2 regions of the Brevibacterium renqingii genome follow, and region 1 is predicted to be linked to the other one. Evidence: predicted binding sites of a transcription regulator. Region 1 holds the regulator's gene; the other holds the start of a gene.
The links. The regulator HrcA, encoded in region 1, represses chaperone genes, less so after heat shock. The targets are predictions, from matches to a motif close to TTNGCACTCGNNNNNNNCGAGTGCNAA.
Positions count from the first base shown of each region.

Region 2: a site for HrcA is predicted at 7,743-7,769, ahead of groL (chaperonin GroEL). Genes of this name have one in related genera too.

Region 1 is NZ_JADBHG010000003.1:191,280-201,169, reverse strand. Features, by position in the region: gene ybeY (rRNA maturation RNase YbeY) at 1-32, opposite strand, end outside; gene IIE29_RS08310 (PhoH family protein) at 29-1,030, opposite strand; gene IIE29_RS08305 (16S rRNA (uracil(1498)-N(3))-methyltransferase) at 1,131-1,961, opposite strand; gene dnaJ (molecular chaperone DnaJ) at 1,958-3,073, opposite strand; gene hrcA (heat-inducible transcriptional repressor HrcA) at 3,158-4,210, opposite strand; gene IIE29_RS08290 (DUF3097 domain-containing protein) at 4,363-5,229, shown strand; gene IIE29_RS08285 (DUF4870 domain-containing protein) at 5,370-6,017, shown strand; gene IIE29_RS08280 (DUF4870 domain-containing protein) at 6,126-6,644, shown strand; gene hemW (radical SAM family heme chaperone HemW) at 6,736-7,965, opposite strand; gene lepA (translation elongation factor 4) at 7,966-9,834, opposite strand.
Region 2 is NZ_JADBHG010000001.1:840,414-851,098, reverse strand. Features, by position in the region: gene IIE29_RS03835 (amidohydrolase) at 1-1,274, shown strand, start outside; gene IIE29_RS03830 (threonine/serine exporter family protein) at 1,271-3,082, shown strand; gene IIE29_RS03825 (uracil-DNA glycosylase) at 3,214-3,915, opposite strand; gene IIE29_RS03820 (aldehyde dehydrogenase family protein) at 4,101-5,567, shown strand; gene IIE29_RS03815 (DUF3263 domain-containing protein) at 5,939-6,205, shown strand; gene IIE29_RS03810 (LytR C-terminal domain-containing protein) at 6,208-6,792, shown strand; gene IIE29_RS03805 (cold-shock protein) at 7,066-7,269, shown strand; gene groL (chaperonin GroEL) at 7,926-9,569, shown strand; gene IIE29_RS03795 (DUF1707 SHOCT-like domain-containing protein) at 9,708-10,475, opposite strand; gene IIE29_RS03790 (TSUP family transporter) at 10,551-10,685, shown strand, end outside.

The DNA of each region.
Region 1 (9,890 bases):
GCGTCGGTCTCATTGAGGATCTCGGTGTTCATTCGGCGTTCCCCCACAGGTCGTAGGCGTCGACGATCTTCGTCACCAGCGAATGCCGGACGACGTCCTTGCTGCCGAGCTCGCAGAACTGCAGGTCGTCGATTCCGGCGAGGATGTCACGGACGACCTTGAGCCCGCTGCGGGTCTTGCCCGGCAGATCGATCTGGGAGACGTCGCCGGTCACGACCATGCGGGATCCGAAGCCGAGCCGGGTGAGGAACATCTTCATCTGCTCGGCCGTCGTGTTCTGCGCCTCGTCGAGGATGATGAAGGCGTCGTTGAGCGTGCGTCCGCGCATGTAGGCCAAGGGCGCGACCTCGATCGTGCCGGTCTCGATGAGCAGCGGGATCGATTCCGGGTCGACCATATCGTGCAGCGCATCGTAGAGGGGCCGCACATAGGGGTCGATCTTCTCGTTGAGGGTGCCCGGCAGGTAGCCCAGCGACTCACCGGCTTCGACCGCGGGACGGGTGAGGATGATCCGCGAGACCTCTTTGTGCTGGAGGGCGTTGATGGCCATCGCCATGGCCAGGTAGGTCTTGCCGGTTCCGGCGGGGCCGATGCCGAAGGTGATCGTGTGGTTGCGGATGGCCTTGACGTAGTCGTGCTGGCCCATCGTCTTCGGGCGGATCGACTTTCCCCGGGTGGACAGGATGTTCGTGCCCAGCACCGTCGAGGCCGCCGCCCCTTCGGAGGAGAACTTCGTGACCCGCTCGATCGTTTCCTCATTGATCCGGTGACCGGCGGCATGGAGCTTCTTGAGCTCGCCGATCACGCTGACGAACGCCTCGACACGTCGGGGCTCGCCCGCGGCCTGGACCTGGTTGGCCCGCACGTGGATGTCGAGGTCGTCGAAGGTCCGCTCCAGTGCGCGCAGGTTCGTCTCCCCGGGGCCGAAGAATTCGACGAGGTCGATGGAATCGGGCAGGACGAGGCGGACGGTGTCGGACTCGCCGGGGCTGCCGTCCGCATCGACCGCTTCCGGGTCGGTCGTGTTCACAGGGTTCTCGGGTGGGTGGGTGATGTCCAGAATGTTCCTTTGCGTGGGGGCTCACCGTCGCCGGCGGCGCCTGGTTGTGCTTCCATCCTAGTCCGATGTCTCACCAACGGCCCAATGAATTCTGCACCATGACGAGGCCCGCGGAGCCGGCGGACGAGGAGCGCAGGACGGTCGGGCCCAGCAGCACCGGGGCTGCGCCGATGCCGCTCAGCGCCTCGAGTTCGCCGTCGCTGATGCCGCCTTCGGGACCGACGACGATGACGATGCGTTCAGGCCGGACCGCAGCGCCGGAGTCGGACTCAGTCGATTCGGTCCCGGCAGCGGGCGAATGCTCGGTCTCGGCAGCGGCAGCGCCGCCGGAGCCCCCGAGGTCTCGCAGCGCCTGGGAGAGCCTGCGCTGCGCCGTCTCGTGGAGGACGAAGACCGCATCGGTCTCGCCCAGGCGCTGGATCAGGGAGGTGCCGCGGACCAGTTCGTGCAGTGCGGGGAACCGGGAGCGCCGGGCCTGCAGTGAGGCGGAGCGGAGCAGATGCTCCCATTTCGCGGCCATCTTCTCGCGCTTCTTCGCCGGCCAATCGGCGATTGAGCGTTCGGCGGCCCAGGGAATGACCTCGTCGACGCCGATCTCGGTGGCCGCCTCGATGGCCTGCAGATCACGGTCGCCCTTGGCCAGGGCCTGGACGAGGACGAGCCGGGGTCGGTTCGCCGCTTCCGTGATCACCTCGGCGACGTCGATCTCCATCCCCGTCGCCGAGGCGGCCGTGACGGTGCCGCGGGCGCGCGTGCCCGCTCCGTCGACGATCTCGATCTGCTCCCCGGGGCCGATCCGACGCACCCGCACCGCATGCCCGGCCACGTCCTCACCGACGGCGAGCACCTGACCGGCGACCGCCTCGGCGGCACGGGTGCAGCGGAAGACGGGAAGAGTCACCGACCGGCGAACCTCTCGCGCATGCGGGAGAACACGCCGCGGCTCTCGGTGGTGATCTGGGCTCGCGGGGCCTCTTCTCCGCGCAGCTGCGCGAGCTTCTCGATCAGTTCCCGCTGTTCGTCGTCGAGCTTGTCGGGTGTGAGCACGTCGACGGTGATGAGCAGGTCGCCGCGAGTCTCCGAACGCAGGCGGGTGGCGCCGAGCCCGGCGAGCTTGACGACCGTGCCCGACTGGGTGCCGGCGGCGATGCTGAGGTCCTGGGTGCCGTCGAAGGTGTCGAACGGGATGGTCGCGCCCAGGGTAGCGGCGGTCATCGGCACGGAGACCGAGGCGCGCAGATTGTCTCCGTCGCGCTGGAACACCTCGTGGCGGGTGACCATGACTTCGACGAAGAGGTCTCCGGCCGGTCCGCCGCCCGGTCCGACCTCGCCCTGACTGCTCAGCTGGATGCGGGTGCCGTCGGAGACGCCGGCGGGGATGCGGATCTTCATCGTCCGCTGCTTGCGCACGCGGCCGTCGCCCTGGCAGTTGAGGCACGGGTTGGGGATGACGGTTCCGAAGCCGTGGCAGGCATTGCAGGTCTGGTTCGTGACCATCTGTCCCAGCAGAGTGCGGGTCATGCGCTGGACGCTGCCGGCACCGTGGCACAGGCTGCAGGTCTCGACAGAGGTTCCCTCCTGCGTACCGGCTCCCGAGCAGGTGTCGCAGACGACCGCGGTGGTCACATCGAGATCGACGTTCCCGCCGAAGGCCGCGGTCTTGAGATCGATGCTGACGCCGACGAGGGCGTCCTTGCCGCGCTGGGTGCGTGGGATCGGGCCGCCGGCCTGACCGCCTCCGCCGCCGAAGAAGGTTTCGAAGATGTCTCCGAAACCGCCGAAGCCGCCTCCGGCCGGGAAGCCCTGTCCGTTCTCTCCCCCGCCCATGTCGTAGTTGCGGCGCTTCTCCGGGTCGGAGAGCACATCGTAGGCCAATGAGATGGCCTTGAACTCGTCTTCGTGGCCGGGGTTGACGTCCGGGTGGTACTTGCGTGCCAATTTCCGGTACGACGACTTGATCTCAGCCGCAGAAGCGTCCTTGGACACTCCGAGTGTTTCATAGTGATCGGCCACAGAAACTTCTCTCTCCCTGATGGTGTGTGTTCTTCATATTCGTGGTGGTCGGCCGCCGGCTGCCCTGACCGGTGCGGCGGCTCCTCATCCCCTGTCGAGCAGTGAGGACACGTACTTCGCGACGGCTCTGACGGCCGAGATCGTCGTCGGATAGTCCATTCTCGTCGGTCCCAGTACCGCCAGGCGGGCCGAGGAACCTGCGTCATGACCATATTCGGCGGCCACGACGGATGTCGAACTGAACGATTCGTGAGTATTCTCACGACCGATGCGCACGCTGATCTCCTCTTGGTCCTCAGCCATCGACGTCAGCAGCTTGAGCAGCACCACCTGCTCTTCGAAGGCTTCGAGGATCGGCGCCATCTGCTCGCCGAACTCATGCCCGGAGCGGGCGAGATTGGCGGTGCCGGCCATGATGATGCGCTCCTCGCGGGTCGCGGCGACGAGATCGATGACCGCGGCTCTGATCTTCTCCAGTCCGAGCTCGTCCCGATCTTCGGCCTCGGCGGAGACCGACTCGGCGGCGACCGGGGTGTGCCCGGCTCCGGCGGCCTTGCCCATGACATGGGAGAGCTTCTTCCCGGCGAACTCGGCATTGATCCGATCGCGGATGCCGCGCACTCCCTCGTCGTCGAGCAGCTGACCCAGTGTGACGGTCTTCTGTTCGACCTGCCCCGCATCGGTGATGAGGACCACGAGGACCCGGCTCGGTCCGAGGCCGACGATCTCGATGTGCTTGATCCGTGCCAATGACACCGTCGGATACTGGATCAGCGCCACTTGGTGCGTCAGTCCGGAGAGCACCCGCACCGTGCGGTCGAGCATCTCGTCGAGTTCGACGTCGCCGTCGATGAGCTGGAAGATCGCCCTGCGCTCGGCCTGGGTGAGCGGTTTGAACTCATCGATGCGATCGACGAACATCCGGTAGCCGAGATCAGTCGGAATCCGTCCGGCCGAGGTGTGCGGCTGGGCGATGTACCCCTCCTGTTCGAGGTGGGCCATATCGTTGCGGATCGTCGCGGGTGAGACCCCGAGCGTGTGTCGTTGGACGATGGCCTTCGAGCCGACGGGTTCGTTCGTCGCGACGAAGTCCTCGACGATGGCGCGCAGGACCTGCGCCCGTCTGCCGTCGTTCATCGCTGACCTCCCCACACGCTTGGCACTCATTAGCACTGAGTGCCAATTCTACGCCTCTTCGCAGGTGATTTCATTTCACGGGTGAGGTTGCGCGCTTTCTCATCCCCGCCGGAGGGTCACCGCACTTCCAACGTGGCGGGCCATTATGGTGGGTGCCTGTGAATGCTTTCGATCGCTATGGATCCGACGTCCTCTCCGGCAGCTCCCCGTCCTCACACCGTCCGAAGAAGTCACGCCCGGTCGAGCTCGGGCTCGGGATGGTGCTCGAAGACGCGATGAGCGGGTATGTCGGAGCCGTCATCGGGGCCAAGAAGACCACGGCCGGCATCATCGTCGAGCTCGAGGATCGGCAGGGCAAGGTCCGGGCATTCCCGCTGGGACCGGGGTTCCTGCTCGAGGGGCAGCCGGTCGATCTCCGCCTGCCGGCGAAGAAGAAGCCGACCGCCCCGAGTCGCACGGCCTCGGGTTCGCGAGTCGTCGAAGGAGCCCGAGCACGTGTGGCGCGCGGGTCTCGCATCTGGGTCGAGGGCAAGCACGACGCCGAGCTGGTCGAGAAGATCTGGGGCGACGATCTGCGCATCGAAGGAGTCGTCGTCGAACCCCTCGGCGGACTCGACGACGTCGCCGACAAGCTCGCAGCGTTCGGACCCGACAAGGACCATCGTGTGGGCGTGCTGGCCGATCATCTCGTGAAGGGGACGAAGGAGTCGAAGATCGCCGAGGCGGTCCGGGCCGATCCCCGCTATCGCGACGTCGTCCACATCATCGGACATCCCTATGTCGACATCTGGCAGGCGGTCAAACCGCACGTCGTCGGCATCGATCAGTGGCCGGTCGTTCCCCGCGGTGAGGATTGGAAGACCGGGATCCTGAGTCGGATCGGGTGGCCGCACGCCGATCACCGCGATGTCGCCCGCGGCTGGGCGCGCATCCTCGGGAAGGTGTCGACCATCGCCGATGTCGAACCGGCCCTGTCCGGTCGTGTCGAGGAGCTCATCGACTTCGTCACGGTCGGCTGACTCCGCTGTTCGCTCGGCGGCGGCGAAGCCTTCTCAGAAGCCGCATGTTGCAGAATCGGCACAGCATTCGCTCAGCTCGCCATGCCCCGCGACCGAGGGCTGGGCTAGGGTGAAACGACAGAGGCAGTGAAAGGATCATCATGTCGTTCGACCCCCAGCAGCCGAACAACGGCCGCCCCATGCCGCCGAACTACTCCCAGGCGTCGGGACCCCAGCAGCCGTACACTTCGCAGCCGGGCACCGGCCGGTCCGGGCCGCGCAGCTATGGCTCTGCGCAGCCCGGTTATGGGCGCCCGGGCCACGGGCACCCCCAGCCCGGTTACGGACAGCCCGGCTGCGTCGGTCCTCCGCCGGTCGGCAATCCCGCACTGTTCGATTCGCAGATGCTGCCCGAGGCCGCCTATGGACCGGGTTCCGACCGGTTCTGGAGGGTCGGCGAGCAGGAACGGTCAGCGGCGATGTGGGCTCACCTCGGCACTTTGATCTTCGGGTTCATGCCGCTCGTCATGTTCCTCGTCAAGAAGGACGAATCCCCGTTCGTGCGCGAGCATTCGCGACAGGGCCTCAACGCCATGATCACGAACGCGATCATCAGCTCTGCTGCGGCGTTCGTGCTCGGGATCCTCGGTTTCATCCTGGCCTTGGTGACGTTCGGGCTGGGCATCTTCATCGTCTACGGCGCCGTGATCGTTCCGATCGTCTATGCCGTTCTCTACGTCATCGCCGCCGTCGCGGCCAACCGAGGCGAGGGATACAGGTTTCCGCTCGTCTTCGACTTCGTGAAGTAGGCTTGCTCGTCACACATACCCGTCGCCCGGGACGGTGCATTCGCAGGACGCGATTCGACCAGCCAGCTGGGTGACTGTGGTGTGATCGAAACTCAGAAAGGGTCTCTCATGTCGGACAATCCTCAGCAGCCGTACGGGTCTCAGCAGCAGCCGTATGGCGGCTACGGTCACCCGGGCGCCGCTTCCGCCCACTCCCCCGCGGCCGGTGTCCCCATCGGCGCTGCACTGCCCGATGCCGCCTACGGCCCGCACTCGGTCGGATTCTGGAACGCCGACCAGACGGAGCGCTCGACGGCGATGTGGTCCCATCTGGCCCATGCCGCCACCTATGTCGTCGGGCTCGGATGGATCGTCACTCTCATCCTCTTCATCATCAACAAGGACAGGTCGCCGTTCTTGCGCCATCACACCGCGCAGTCACTCAATCTGCTGATCATCGGCGTCATCGCGGGATTCGCCATCGGCCTCGTCGGGGGAATTCTCACGATCGTCGGCATCGGATTCCTCATCCTGCTGCTGCTTCCCGTCCTCTCGATCTACATGATCGTCATCGAGGTCATCGCCTGCATGGCGGCGAATCGCGGTGAGGGCTACCGAATCCCGCTGACTCCGAACTGGATCAGGTAGACCGGACGTTCCGACCGTCCGCACCGATGTGCGACCGCCCCGATCCTCGGGCGAGGGTCGGGGCGGTCGCTTTTCACCGGAGGCGATGGACTCAGACGTATTCGGTGAGGATGCGCACCATGTGGTCGGCGAGCAGGCGTCCGTGCAGGGTCGGCCTGAACCAGCCGTCTGCTGCACCGTCGGGGTCGAGCAGCCCCTGCCTGACGAAGGTTCTGATCGCCTGCTCACTGCCTGCACCGAGGGAATCCAGGCGCAGCTCGGAATCGATGCGGGCGGCCAGCATGATCCTTTCGATCTCCCGCGTCTGCTCATCGAGGATCTCACGGCCGATCGACGGCGACTGCCCGGCGAGAAGCCGGTCACTCCATGCCCGCGGGTGCTTGGCGTTCCAGAACCGCACTCCCCCGACGTGGGAGTGCGCACCGGGGCCGTAGCCCCACCAATCGGCGCCCTGCCAATAGGCCATATTGTGCAGGCACCTGGTCTCCGGACCGGTCGACCAGTTGCTCACCTCGTACCAGTGCAGACCGGCGGCGGTCATCGCGGCATCGGCGATCTCATACTTGTCGGCCAGGTCGTCCTCATCGGGCATCGGCAGCCGGCCGCGGCGAACCATCGCCCCCATCTTCGTCCCGGGTTCGATGATGAGCGAATAGGCCGAGATGTGATCGACTTCGTTGGACAGCGCGACGTCGAGCGAACGGCGCCAGTCCTCGATCGACTCCCCCGGTGTGCCGTAGATGAGATCGAGGCTCAGATCGAGTCCTGCTTCCTTCACCCACCGGGCCACCTCGGGGATCTTCTCCGGATCGTGGGTTCGGTCGAGGGTCGCGAGCACATGCGGAACAGCCGATTGCATGCCCATCGAGATGCGGGTGAATCCGGCACCGGCCAAGGTGGCGATGTACGCGGGATCCAAGGTGTCGGGATTCGCCTCGGTCGTGACCTCGACGTCGGCGGCCAATCGGAAGCGGGCGCGGATGTCGTCCATCACCCCGGCGAGCACCCCGGCGGCGAGCAGCGTCGGTGTGCCTCCCCCGAAGAAGATCGTCGAGACCTCGCGGTCCCCCGCGCCCGCCTCGGCGAGGGTGGACACGGACAGGTCGAGCTCACGAGCGAGATTGGCCCGGTAGTCGTCGCGGGAAGCACCCGGCCCGAGGTCCTCGGCGGTGTAGGTGTTGAAATCGCAGTAGCCGCAGCGGACCCGGCAGTAGGGAACGTGGACGTAGAGGCTCAGCCCGCGATCCGCGGCCCCGACCCCCGCCGAGGCAGGGAGTGAGCCGTCGCGCGGTGGCACCTCTCCGGACGGTTGTGTGGGCACTTACTTCTTGCTGTCCTTGGTCTCCGGCTCATCGGAGGACAGCGCTGCGATGAAGGCGTCCTGCGGGACTTCCACGGTGCCGACCATCTTCATCCGCTTCTTGCCCTCCTTCTGCTTCTCGAGCAGTTTGCGCTTGCGGCTGATGTCACCGCCGTAGCACTTGGACAGCACGTCCTTGCGGATGGCGCGGATGGTCTCGCGGGCGATGATCCGCGAGCCGATGGCCGCCTGGACGGGCACCTCGAACTGCTGGCGCGGGATGAGCTTGCGCAGCTTGCCGGCCATCGCGACGCCGTAGGAGTAGGCGTTGTCGCGGTGGACGATCGCGGAGAACGCATCGACCTGGTCGCCGTGCAGCAGGATGTCGACCTTGACGAGATCGGCCGGGTCCTCCCCGTCATCGGAGTAGTCGAGGGTCGCATAGCCCTTGGTCCGTGACTTGAGCTGGTCGAAGAAGTCGAAGACGATCTCGGCCAGAGGCAGCCGGTACCGGATCTCGACGCGGTCCGAGGACAGGTAGTCCATGCCCTGCAGGCTGCCCCGCCGGGTCTGGCACAGCTCCATCACCGCACCGATGTAGTCGCTGGGCGTCAGGATCGTCGCCCGGACCATGGGCTCTCTGACCTCCTTGATCTTTCCGGTGGGGTACTCGCTCGGGTTCGTCACCGTCGTCTCGGTCCCGTCCTCCATGGTCACGTCGTAGATGACGCTCGGCGCGGTGGAGATGAGGTCGAGGTCGTATTCGCGTTCGAGCCGGTCGCGGAGCACCTCGAGGTGGAGCAGGCCGAGGAAGCCGCACCGGAAGCCGAAGCCCAGCGCCGTCGACGTCTCCGGCTCATAGGCCAAGGAGGCGTCGTTGAGTTTGATCTTGTCGAGAGCATCCCGCAGGACCGGGTAGTCCGAGCCGTCGATCGGGAACAGCCCCGAATACACCATCGGCTGGGGCTCCTTGTAGCCTTCGAGCGGTTCTGCCGCGGGAGAGGATGCGAGGGTGACGGTGTCGCCGACCTTCGACAGCCGCACATCCTTGACACCGGTGATGAGGTAGCCGACCTCGCCGACGCCCAGGCCCTTCGTCGCCTGCGGTTCCGGGGCGGAGACGCCGATCTCGAGCAGTTCGTGGGTGCTGCCGGTCGACATCATCTCGATCTTCTCGCGCGGTCTGAGCGAGCCGTCGACGAGGCGGACGTAGGTGACCACGCCGCGGTAGGTGTCGTAGACGGAGTCGAAGATCATCGCCCGGGCCGGTGCCTCGGCGTCGCCAACGGGGGCCGGGATGTCGGAGATGATGCGGTCGAGGACCTCCTCGACGCCTTCCCCGGTCTTGCCCGATACGAGCAGGCAGTCCTCGGGCTCGCAGCCGATGAGGTTCGCCAGCTCTTCGGCGTACTTCTCCGGCTGCGCGGCCGGCAGGTCGATCTTGTTGAGCACAGGGATGATCGCGAGATCGTTCTCCATGGCCAGGTACAGATTCGCCAGAGTCTGCGCCTCGATGCCCTGCGCCGAGTCGACGAGCAGCAGCGCGCCCTCACAGGCGGCCAGGGAGCGTGAGACCTCGTAGCTGAAGTCGACGTGCCCGGGGGTGTCGATCATGTTGAGCGCATACGGCGTGTCCTCGTATTCCCAGGGCATGCGCACCGCCTGGGATTTGATCGTGATGCCGCGCTCGCGCTCGATGTCCATCCGGTCGAGGTACTGGGCGCGCATATCGCGCTTCTCGACGGCACCTGTCATCTGGAGCATCCGGTCGGCCAGGGTCGACTTGCCATGGTCGATATGAGCGATGATGCAGAAATTGCGGATCAGCTCGGGTGAGGTGGCGGACGGTGAAATCCGCTTGAAAGCTTCCTTATTCACCTGAGGTGACATGAACGCCCTTCCTTTGACAGATCAGATCTCCTGACAGACCAGAGCTCCCATTCTTC
Region 2 (10,685 bases), on a different contig from region 1:
GTTCGGTTCCGGTCCCCGCCCCCACAGATCTCGTGATCACCAACGCTCGGATCGTGCCCGTGGCCGACGAGAACGGCAACCGGGCCGAGGCGATCGGATCGGGCACGCTCGTGGTCAGGGACGGCCGCATCGCCGAGGTCGTCGCCGGACCGATCGAGTCCCCGCGGATCCCGGCCGACGCCGAGGTCATCGATGCCGGCGGTCGCTGGGTGCTGCCCGGCTTCATCGAGGCCCACGGCCACCTCGGCGTGCACGAGGACGGCGAGGGCTGGTCCGGCGATGACACGAACGAGATGACCGATCCCAACGGGGCCGGTCTGCGGGCCCTCGACGGGATCGACCCCACCGATCTCGGGTTCAAGGATGCGCTGCGCGGGGGAGTCACCTCGGCGCTCATCAAACCCGGTTCCGGCAATCCCATCGGCGGACGCACAGCCTTCGTCAAGACCTGGGGTCGGATCGTCGACGAGATGCTCGTGACCGAGGACCTGTCCGTGAAGTCCGCGCTCGGCGAGAATCCGAAGCGCGTCTACGGCGAGAAGAAGACCACCCCCTCGACGAGGATGGGCACCGCGAAGATCATCCGCGACGCCTTCGTCGAGGCACGCAACTACCGCGCGAAGCGCGACCACGCAGAGTCCGAGGGTACCCCGTTCGACCGCGACCTGGTCAAGGAGACGCTGGCCGATGTCCTCGACGGCAAGCTCGCCTGGGATCAGCACTGCCACCGTGCCGACGACATCGCCACGGCCATCCGCCTGGCCGAGGAATTCGGCTACCGACTGGTCATCAACCACGGCACCGAAGGCCACAAGATCGCCGACTACATCGCCGCCAAGGGCATCGACGTCATCCTCGGGCCCCTGATGACCTCACGTTCGAAGGTCGAACTGCGCGACCGGACGCTGGCCACCGCCGCCGCCCTGGCTAGAGCCGGTGTGCGCATCGCGCTGACCACCGACCATCCGGTCATCCCGATCAACTTCCTCATCCACGAGGCCTCGCTGGCCGTCAAGGAAGGGCTCGACCCGATCATCGCCATCGAGGCGCTGACGATCAACCCGGCCGCGATCTTCGGCCTCGAGGACCGTCTCGGTTCCCTGGCCGTCGGTCGTGACGCCGATATCGTCATCTGGTCGACCGATCCGCTCGACCTCGACGCCCGTGCCGAGCAGGTCTTCGTCTCCGGCCGCAGGGTCTACGAATTCGATGCCGAGACGGGGACTGCGAACATCGCCGACCCACACGGCCCGACACTCATCAGCGAGCCGTGACCGACGAGAGTCTCGAAGACGCCACCACCGCCGAGGTGCGGGTCGAGGATCCCGCAGCGCCGGGTCCCGTCCGCGGTTCGTCCCCGGCTCCGACGGCGAACGGCAATCCTGAGGTCGGATCCCAGGCGCTGCGCGAGATGCTCGAGCGCACCCGTCTGCAGCGTCTGGCCGAACTGCGCGAGGCCCCCGACGGCACGCAGCCGGAGGACGTCGCGAAGGCCGCGGCTGCGAAGGCGGCGAAGCCGACCCGACAGGGCGGGCGAACGAAGCCGCGCACCGACCACCGCGGTGCCTCTCAGCGCATCGCGCAGAGGGTCGCCCGTCGCACCGTCGGGAAGCTGGTCTCGGGCACCACGGCGAACACCCAGCCCGTGCCCATCGTCACCGCGCTCAAGGGCACTCCGTATCAGGCACCGGTGCAGGCCACCGAGCCGAGCGAGGACGAGGCGAGGATGGTCCTCGACCTCGCCGCCGATATCGCGGCGATGATGATGCGCGCGGGCGCCGGCACCAGCGATGTCGAGGTCTCCGTCATCGCTGCCTGCACCTCCTGCGGGCTCGACACCGTCGAAGTGGACCTGACCTCGAACACTCTCGTGGTGCACTATTCGACCTCCGACGGTCGCCTCCTGACCGTGATGCGGGTCAACCGCGGCGAGTCCACGCACTATGCGAAGCTCGCCTCGGTGCACAAGCTCGTCACCGACCTCGTCGACGGTCGAGTCGAGTTCAACGAGGCGCGCAACCGCCTCGACGCCATCCGCTCCCAGCGTCGTCCGTTCCCGCAGTGGTTCACCACCGGTGCCTGGGGCCTCATGGTCGGGGCTCTCGTCCTGCTGCTCGGGGGAGGGGCCCTCGCGGTGCCGCTGGGCATCATCATGGCCATCCTCATCTTCCAGGTCGGCAAGCTCCTCGGGCGCACGCACCTGCCCTCTTTCTTCATCACCGCACTGCAGGCCGCCTCGGCGACGCTGATTGCGACCATCGCCGGCGATGTCGGCATCATCGCCTCTCCGCAGTACCTCGTCGCGGCCGGCATCGTCCTGCTCCTGCCGACGCAGTCGCTGTACTCGGCGGTTCAGGACGCGCTGACGAACTTCCCGCTCACGGCGGCCGGGCGCGTGGTCGGGGTGTTCATGACCTTGGCCGGCATCGTCTCCGGCATTGCGCTGGGCATCGTGTGCGGGCAGGCGATCGGGCTCAGCCATATCGAAGTGCTCGTGCCGAAGACGAGCCCCCATGTGGTCACGGCGATCCTGTCGATGGTGGCGGCCGCCGTGGTGTCGATGTCCGGTGCCGTGGCCATGTCGGCCAGGCGGCGCTTCATCCTACCGGCCGCGCTGGTCGGGCTGGCTTCGCACATCACGATGATGTCGCTGACCCTGCTGCAGATCGACAATGTGCTGGCCAGTCTGCTCGCGGCCACCGTCACCGGGTTCCTGTCGCGGCCGCTGGCCCTGCGCCTCGGTGCGCCGGCCGTCGTGCTCATGATCCCCGGCATCTACACCCTGCTGCAGGGTCTGTCGATCTTCACCGCCGTCTACCAGATCGCCTCGGAATCCGAGAACGTCTCCTTCGCCGTCGGACTGTCCTCACTGTTCACCGCGATCCTCGCGAACGCGGCCCTGGCCGTCGGAGCGGTGCTCGGCAGCTATCTGGCGCTGCCGTTGAAGAACCTCAAGAGCCGCAGCTCCGCGGAGGAGACCGTCGAATCGGTGCGCAGCGGAGAGGCGACGACCAACGTCATCGACTCCGTCCAGCCCGGGGCCGCGAAGTCCCAGCCGGGCGCGGGCAAGACGCAGTCCTGAGCCGCTCGGGCCGGGGCCGGCCGCGACAGGCCGCGGCCGAGGCCGACGTCGACCGGGGCCGGGCGCGACAGGCCACGGTCCAGGCCGACGTGGTCCGGCGGCCGCCGGGATGCGGGCTGGGCCCGGACGATTCAGTCCTGGGCCGGCAGTGCCCAGTCGATGGGCGCGATGCCCTTCTGTGCGAGCAGCTCGTTGGTGCGTGAGAACGGGCGGGAGCCGAAGAAGCCGCGGCTGGCCGACAGCGGCGACGGGTGCGGGGATTCGATGATGGCCACCTCGGCGGTGCCCGATGTCAGCAGGGGAGCGAGGTTGCGGGCGTCGCGACCCCAGAGGATCGCGACCAAGGGCTGATCCCGCTGGGTCAGCGCGACGATCGCCTTCTCCGTGATCTCCTCCCAGCCCTTGCCGCGATGGGAGGCGGGCTGGCCCGGAGCGACGGTGAGCGCGCGGTTGAGCAGCATCACGCCCTGCCTCGACCAGGCTCGCAGATCCCCGTGGGCGGCCGGAGCGATGCCGAGATCGGCCTCGAGCTCTTTGAAGATATTGCCCAGCGACCTCGGCAGCGGCCTGACGCCGGGGTCGACGGCGAAGGACAGTCCGATGGGATGACCGACCGTCGGATAGGGGTCCTGGCCGACGATGAGGACCTTCACTTCGCCAAGCGGTTCGGCGAAGGCGCGGAAGACGGAGTCGCCGGCGGGCAGGTACTCGCGGCCGGCTGCGAGTTCGGCGCGGAGGAAGTCGCCCATCGCGTGGATCTGATCTTCAGCTCCGGCCAGAGCGCGGGCCCAGTCGGGGGACATGATCTCGGTCATCGGAGGTCTCGTCATCATGCAGGCGAGTCTAGTGATGCGCAGCGGTTAGAGTGCATCTGACCCGTCGCGGGTGATATCGGACGCGGGTGTGCACGAAGCGCAGATCGGGTGTGCACGATCGCCTATCGAACCGGTGTTCTGCCCGCAGACGGCACGCGTTATGCTCGGCCTGAAGGAGTTCATCGTTGAACGAAAGGACCGCAATGTCGGAATTCCCCGAGGCCAAGAACTGGAAGATGCTCATCGGCGGCGAGTGGGTCGATGCCGCTGACGGCGACGTCACCGACGTCATCACGCCCATCGACCGCAATGTCGTCATCGCCAAGGTGCCCAACGGCAAGGAAGCCGACGCCGATCGTGCCGTCCAGGCCGCGCGGAAGGCCTTCCCCGAATGGGCTGCCCTGCCGTTCAAGGAGCGCCAGAAGAAGCTGATCGCCTGCGCCGATGCGCTCGACGCGGCCTCGGAGGAGCTCGCTCAGCTGACGGCGATCGACACCGGAAACGCGATTCGCACCCAGGCCCGCCCGGAGACGGTCGTCCTGGCCGACCTGTTCCGCTACATGGGCGGAGTCGCCGGTGAGGTCAAAGGCAACACACTGCCCGCCGGAGACAAGCAGCTGCAGTACACCAAGCGCGTCCCGCTGGGCGTCGTGGCGGGCATCCTGCCGTGGAATTCGCCGCTGATGATCGCGGCCTTCAAGACCCCTGCCGCGCTCGCCGCCGGCAATACGATCGTCCTCAAGTGCGCCGAGGACGCTCCTCTGACGATCCTCAAGATGGCCGAGGTCATCGCCGACATCCTGCCGGCCGGCGTGCTCAACGTCGTCACCGGCAAGGGCTCCGTCATCGGTGAGGCGCTCAACGTCCACCCCGATGTCGACAAGGTCTCGTTCACCGGTTCGACCAGCGTCGGGCGGCATGTCGCCGAGGTGGCCGGCGGTCGCCTCGCGCATTCGTCGATGGAGCTCGGCGGCAAGAGCCCGAACATCATCTTCCCGGACTCGAACGACGACGACACGCTCGAGCAGGTGCTGCTGTCCACGCGCTTCGCCCGTCAGGGACAGTCGTGCACCATGGGCTCGCGGCTGTTCCTCCACGAGGACATCTACGACGACTTCCTGGCCAAGCTCGTCGACGCCGTGTCGAAGATGAAGGTCGGCGATCCGCGCGACGAGGGCACCGACATCGGCTGCATCATCAACCAGAAGCAGTACGACCAGGTCGCCAGCTACATCGAGATGGGCAAGTCGATGGACGGTGTGGAGATCGCCTATGACGGCTCCGAGTCCCTCGAGGTCGGCGAACCGGGCTTCTACCACGCCCCCGTGATCTTCTCGAAGGCGAGGAACGACTGGCAGACCAGCCGCGAAGAGATCTTCGGCCCTGTCCTCTCGGTCATCCCGTGGAAGGACATCGACGAGGTCATCGACATGGCCAACGATTCCGACTTCGGTCTCGCGGCCTTCGTCTTCACCAAGGACGTCGACGCGGCTCTGACCATGGCCAACCGCATCGAATCCGGCTGGGTCCAGGTCAACCAGGGCGGCGGACAGCTGGCCGGTCAGTCCTATGGCGGCATGAAGACCTCGGGCTTCGGCCGGGAGGCCTCGCTGGAGGGAATGCTCGAAGGCTTCACCCAGATCAAGCAGGTCAACATCCGCATCCGCTGAGCCGACACGGTCGCCGAGTCGAACCGCCTCGGCGAGTGCACAGCCGTCCACCCCGTCGCCATCGTCATCGACCAGATGCGGTGCGGCGGGGTGAGGCCGTTTCGGGCCCGGTCGGTGTCGGCACTGTCGCGGCTGTCGTGCGCCGACTGCGCTGTCGCACCGCTGGCGGGAGTCGGTACCGCCGGGGCTGTCGCGCACCGCCGGTGCTGTCGTAGCGCCGTAGCGCCGGGGCTGTCCCACCGCCTGCGGGAGTCGGCACGCGCGACGGCCGCGAGCGAGCTCACAGCCGCGGCGACGCGCCGGAAATTCCTGTCCCGCCGATCGGGCGATAATATAGAAGTCCAGTCATCTCTCGAAGGAGCACACCCTCTATGCCGTCGAACAACGACACCTCAGAACTGAGCGAGCTCGAGGTGGCCGTTCTGGAGTTCGAGCGGCGGTGGTGGAAATACGGCGGTGCCAAGGACCATGCGATCCGTGAGCGCTTCGATATGTCGGCCACCAGCTACTTCCAGATACTGAACTCGCTTCTGGACAACCCTGCAGCTCTGGCCAGCGATCCGATGCTGGTCAAGCGCCTTCGCCGGATCCGCAGCACGCGGCAGAGCGAGCGCGCCCAAGCCCGCGTCTCGAGGTAGACATGACTGACGAATTCGACGAGATCGAGCCCGGCCGGCGCAGCGGTGCCCATCGACAGGAATCCTCCGCGTCGTCGAACATCGGTGCCATCTCGCTGGTCATCGTGCTCGCACTGGTTGCGGTCCTGCTCGTCGTGGCCGCCATCAACATCATCTTCTCGTCGATGGGCAACCCCGAATCGAAGATCGCCGATCCGCCGGCCTCGGAGTCGGCCTCGGCCGAGCCCTCGCCAAGCGAGAGCGAGGTCAGCGTCGCCGACGACTCGATCACCGTCGATGTCCTCAACGGCTCCGGTGTCTCCGGCGCTGCGAAGAAATTCTCCGAGGCGGTCGAGGACAAGGGCTGGACGCTCGGCCAGGTCGGCAACTACTCGACGAACCTCAGTGACTCGACCGTCTACTACAAGGGCGAGGAGAACGCCTCCCAGGCGAAGCTCGTCGCCGAATCGCTCGGAGTCTCGGCCACTGAGGCCTCCGAGGACTTCGACGCCGATGTCACCGTGGTGATCTGCTCGGACATCGCCGACCGCGGGCCCGAGCCCAGCGAGGGTGCCGAGTCGGCGGAGTCCGGCGACGCGAACGGCTGATCACTGTTTCCAGCGACGCGAGCGGCTGATATAACGAATCTATAACAGTCGTGAACGGCCCGAAGCGGGATGCGCTGCTGCGGTAGAGTGACACCAGCTAGGCAAGCACAGCACCTTGTGTTCTATTCGTGCTTCACCGAGATTATTCTCCCGAGGTCAATGAGAGAAGTCGCGGGGTCGGTTGAGTTTTACTAGCTTCCGTATTCCAGATGCGGTCGCACGATCGCGGCTGAAATGCGGGATTTCAATGGCACAGCACTGTATGGAGAAGTAATGGCACAAGGTACCGTCAAGTGGTTCAACGCCGAAAAGGGCTATGGTTTCATCACCCTCGAAGGCGAAAACCAGGACGTGTTCGTCCACTGGAGCGCAATCCAGATGGACGGCTACCGCTCTCTCGAAGAGGGCCAGCAGGTTCAGTTCGAAGTAGGAGAAGGACAAAAGGGTCCTCAGGCGGAGTCCGTCACCCTCCTCTGAGACTGACTGCTGTAAGCATCTGAGAATGATCGCTGTCAGCACAGTTTTCTGATCCGCCGCGGGCGGGCACCGGTTCCATCGGTATCCTTCCGCGCGGGGAAAGCGCCGAGCAGGCAACTGCTCGGCGCTTTTCAGTTGCCTGGGCGGGTGCGAGGTGAGGGAAGTATCGCCGAGAGCTCGGTCTGCGACTGACAGCCCGGTATGCAACCAGAGCTGTCAGTCGCAGACGGAGCTCTCGGCAGAGCTGTCAGTCGCAGACGGAGCTCTCGGCAGCGAGCGGGTGCCAGTCGTTCGCGTTGGGCCGAACTGCCGAGCTGGTGTCGCCGAACCGGTCATCGCGTCGACCGCCCCGGCTCTCATACGCCCCGAGAACCCGCGGAACCTGATCGAGAGACCGCCGATCCGACCAGCCTCCTGCGCTCAGCGAGTGCCTCGTCGCACTCCGCGGTGCCCGTGACTGCAGGTGACGAATATTTGCACTCGCATGGTGAGAGTGCTAAATCTAGTACTGGTGAAAACCGATGGGTTCCCACCAGTCGTCTCGAGAGCGTGGTCCTTATGTGGAATGGAACATATGGGCTCACTCTCTGCCGTCGCGGGCGCTGACGACTGCTCTGGATTCCCACTCCACTCCATCAGGGAGGATCTAAGCCGCTATGGCAAAGATGATTGCATTCGACGAAGAAGCTCGTCGGGGACTCGAAGCTGGCCTCAACCAGCTCGCGGACGCGGTCAAGGTGACCCTTGGACCCCGCGGTCGCAATGTCGTGCTCGAAAAGCAGTGGGGCGCACCGACCATCACCAACGATGGTGTCTCCATTGCCAAGGAGATCGAACTCGAGGACGCCTACGAGAAGATCGGCGCCGAACTCGTCAAGGAAGTCGCCAAGAAGACTGACGATGTCGCAGGTGACGGAACCACCACCGCTACCGTGCTTGCTCAGGCCCTCGTCCGCGAAGGCCTGCGCAACGTGGCAGCCGGTGCTGATCCGCTCGGCCTCAAGCGCGGCATCGAGAAGGCCGTCGAGGCCGTCACGTCTGTCCTGCTGAACAACGCCATCGACATCGAGACCAAGGAACAGATCGCCGCCACCGCCGGCATCTCCGCAGGAGATCCCGCCATCGGTGAACTGATCGCCGAGGCCATCGACAAGGTCGGCAAGGAAGGCGTCGTCACCGTCGAGGAGTCCAACACCTTCGGACTCGAGCTCGAGCTGACCGAGGGTATGCGCTTCGACAAGGGCTACATCTCCGGTTACTTCGTCACCGACACCGATCGCCAGGAAGCTGTCCTTGAGGATCCCTACATCCTCATCGTCAACTCCAAGATCTCGAACGTGAAGGACCTGCTGCCCGTCCTCGAGAAGGTGCAGCAGTCGAACAAGCCGCTGTTCATCATCGCCGAAGACGTCGAGGGCGAAGCCCTGGCCGTCCTGGTGCTCAACAAGCTCAAGGGCACCTTCAAGTCCGTGGCCGTCAAGGCACCGGGCTTCGGCGATCGCCGCAAGGCGCAGCTGGCCGACATCGCCATCCTCACCGGTGGCCAGGTCGTGTCCGAGGAAGTCGGGCTCAAGCTCGACAGCGTGACCACCGATCTGCTGGGCACCGCCCGCAAGGTCGTCATCACCAAGGACGAGACCACCATCGTCGAGGGCGCAGGAGACGCCGAGGAGATCGCCGGACGCGTGGCACAGATCCGCGCCGAGATCGAGAACTCGGACTCCGACTACGACCGTGAGAAGCTGCAGGAGCGTCTGGCCAAGCTGGCCGGCGGCGTCGCAGTCATCAAGGCCGGAGCCGCCACCGAGGTTGAGCTCAAGGAAACCAAGCACCGCATCGAAGATGCCGTGCGCAACGCCAAGGCTGCTGTGGAAGAGGGAATCGTCGCCGGTGGCGGCGTGTCGCTCATCCAGGCGGGCAAGACCGCTTTCGCCGACCTCGCACTCGAGGGAGACGAAGCCACCGGTGCCAACATCGTCAAGGTTGCCATCGAAGCTCCGCTCAAGCAGATCGCCACGAACGCCGGCCTCGAAGCCGGTGTGGTCGCCGACAAGGTCGCCAACCTCGAGCCCGGATTCGGCCTCAACGCCGCAACCGGTGAGTACGAGGACCTGCTGGCCGCCGGCATCAACGACCCGGTCAAGGTGACCCGCTCTGCTCTGCAGAACGCCGCCTCGATCGCCGGTCTGTTCCTCACCACCGAGTCGGTCGTCGCCGACAAGCCCGAAAAGGCCGGAGCAGGTGCGGACGCAGCTGCCGGCATGGACGGCATGGGTGGAATGGGCGGCATGGGCTTCTGATAGCCCCCGTCGTTCGAAGAGCCGTGCCGGTGCCCGCAAGGGCGCCGGCACGGCTCTTTCGCGTCCGGGAGAGTGGCCGACACGCTCCTTCCGCGTCCGGGAGGTCGGCCGGCACGGCGGCGATCAGCCTGAGGCTGTTCAATCCCACGGGTTGTCGCGGTGATGGCGGCGACCGGAGCGTCGCCTGCGCCGCTCGTCGCGGCGCGATATCTGACCGGGGGAGTAGGGCGGGATGGGCGGGTGCGGCGGCTGCAGCCCGCTGCCCAGCTCGGGTTCGTAGTCCTCAGCTGAGTGCTCGCCCTTCTCGATTTCGCGTCGGGCTTCGGCATCGCCGAGGTGGGCCCGGGCCTGCCTCGTCAGCTCACGTCTGCGATTGCGGATTATCTCGTCCTTGTGCGCGATGCGGGAGATCCCGCCGAAGAGCATCGGAACGATGACGAAGATCGGCCAGAAGAAGATGAACTGTCCATTGGCGAGCGATGCGAACGCCCAGATGGCGAGCATGAAGCCCGCGGGACCGGCGATGATGCCGAGCACGGACTGGCGCACCCGATCCCGGTAGTACTTCCGCGCCGCGGCATCGATCTGCTCAGGAGTGATCGGAACGCGGTTGGCCTCGAGGCGTGCCAGGGCCTGCGCCCGCCCCGCCTCGTCGAGTTCGTCGGGTGTGAGCTCCGCCGGATCGGGGAGCACGAGATCGTCGACGAGTTCGGGGATCTCGCCCAAGGTCTTGAGCTTCGCAGCGGCCTCGGTGCGTTCATCGAATTCCGAGACGTCTAGTTGCCCGAGGGCATACGCCTCCGAGAGCACGTCTGCGACCACCGCCCGATCGGCGTCGGAGGCTCGGACCTGCCCATATGATCGTGGATCTGCGCTGAAACGCGACCACAGGGGACGAGCGTTCATGTTCCATACTCTAACCCCGCCGCCAGGATCGGACCTGGGCGAAGGGGTGGAGGGCACTGGACTAGACTCGACCGCGTGGAACCCGTGGTCGTGCTCATCCTCTTCGCCGTGTTCCTCGGGGCCCTGTCCCAACGCGTCACCGGGATGGGGTTCGGGCTGGTGAGCGGTCCCTTCCTCGTCCTCCTCCTCGATCCGTTCAGCGGCATCGTC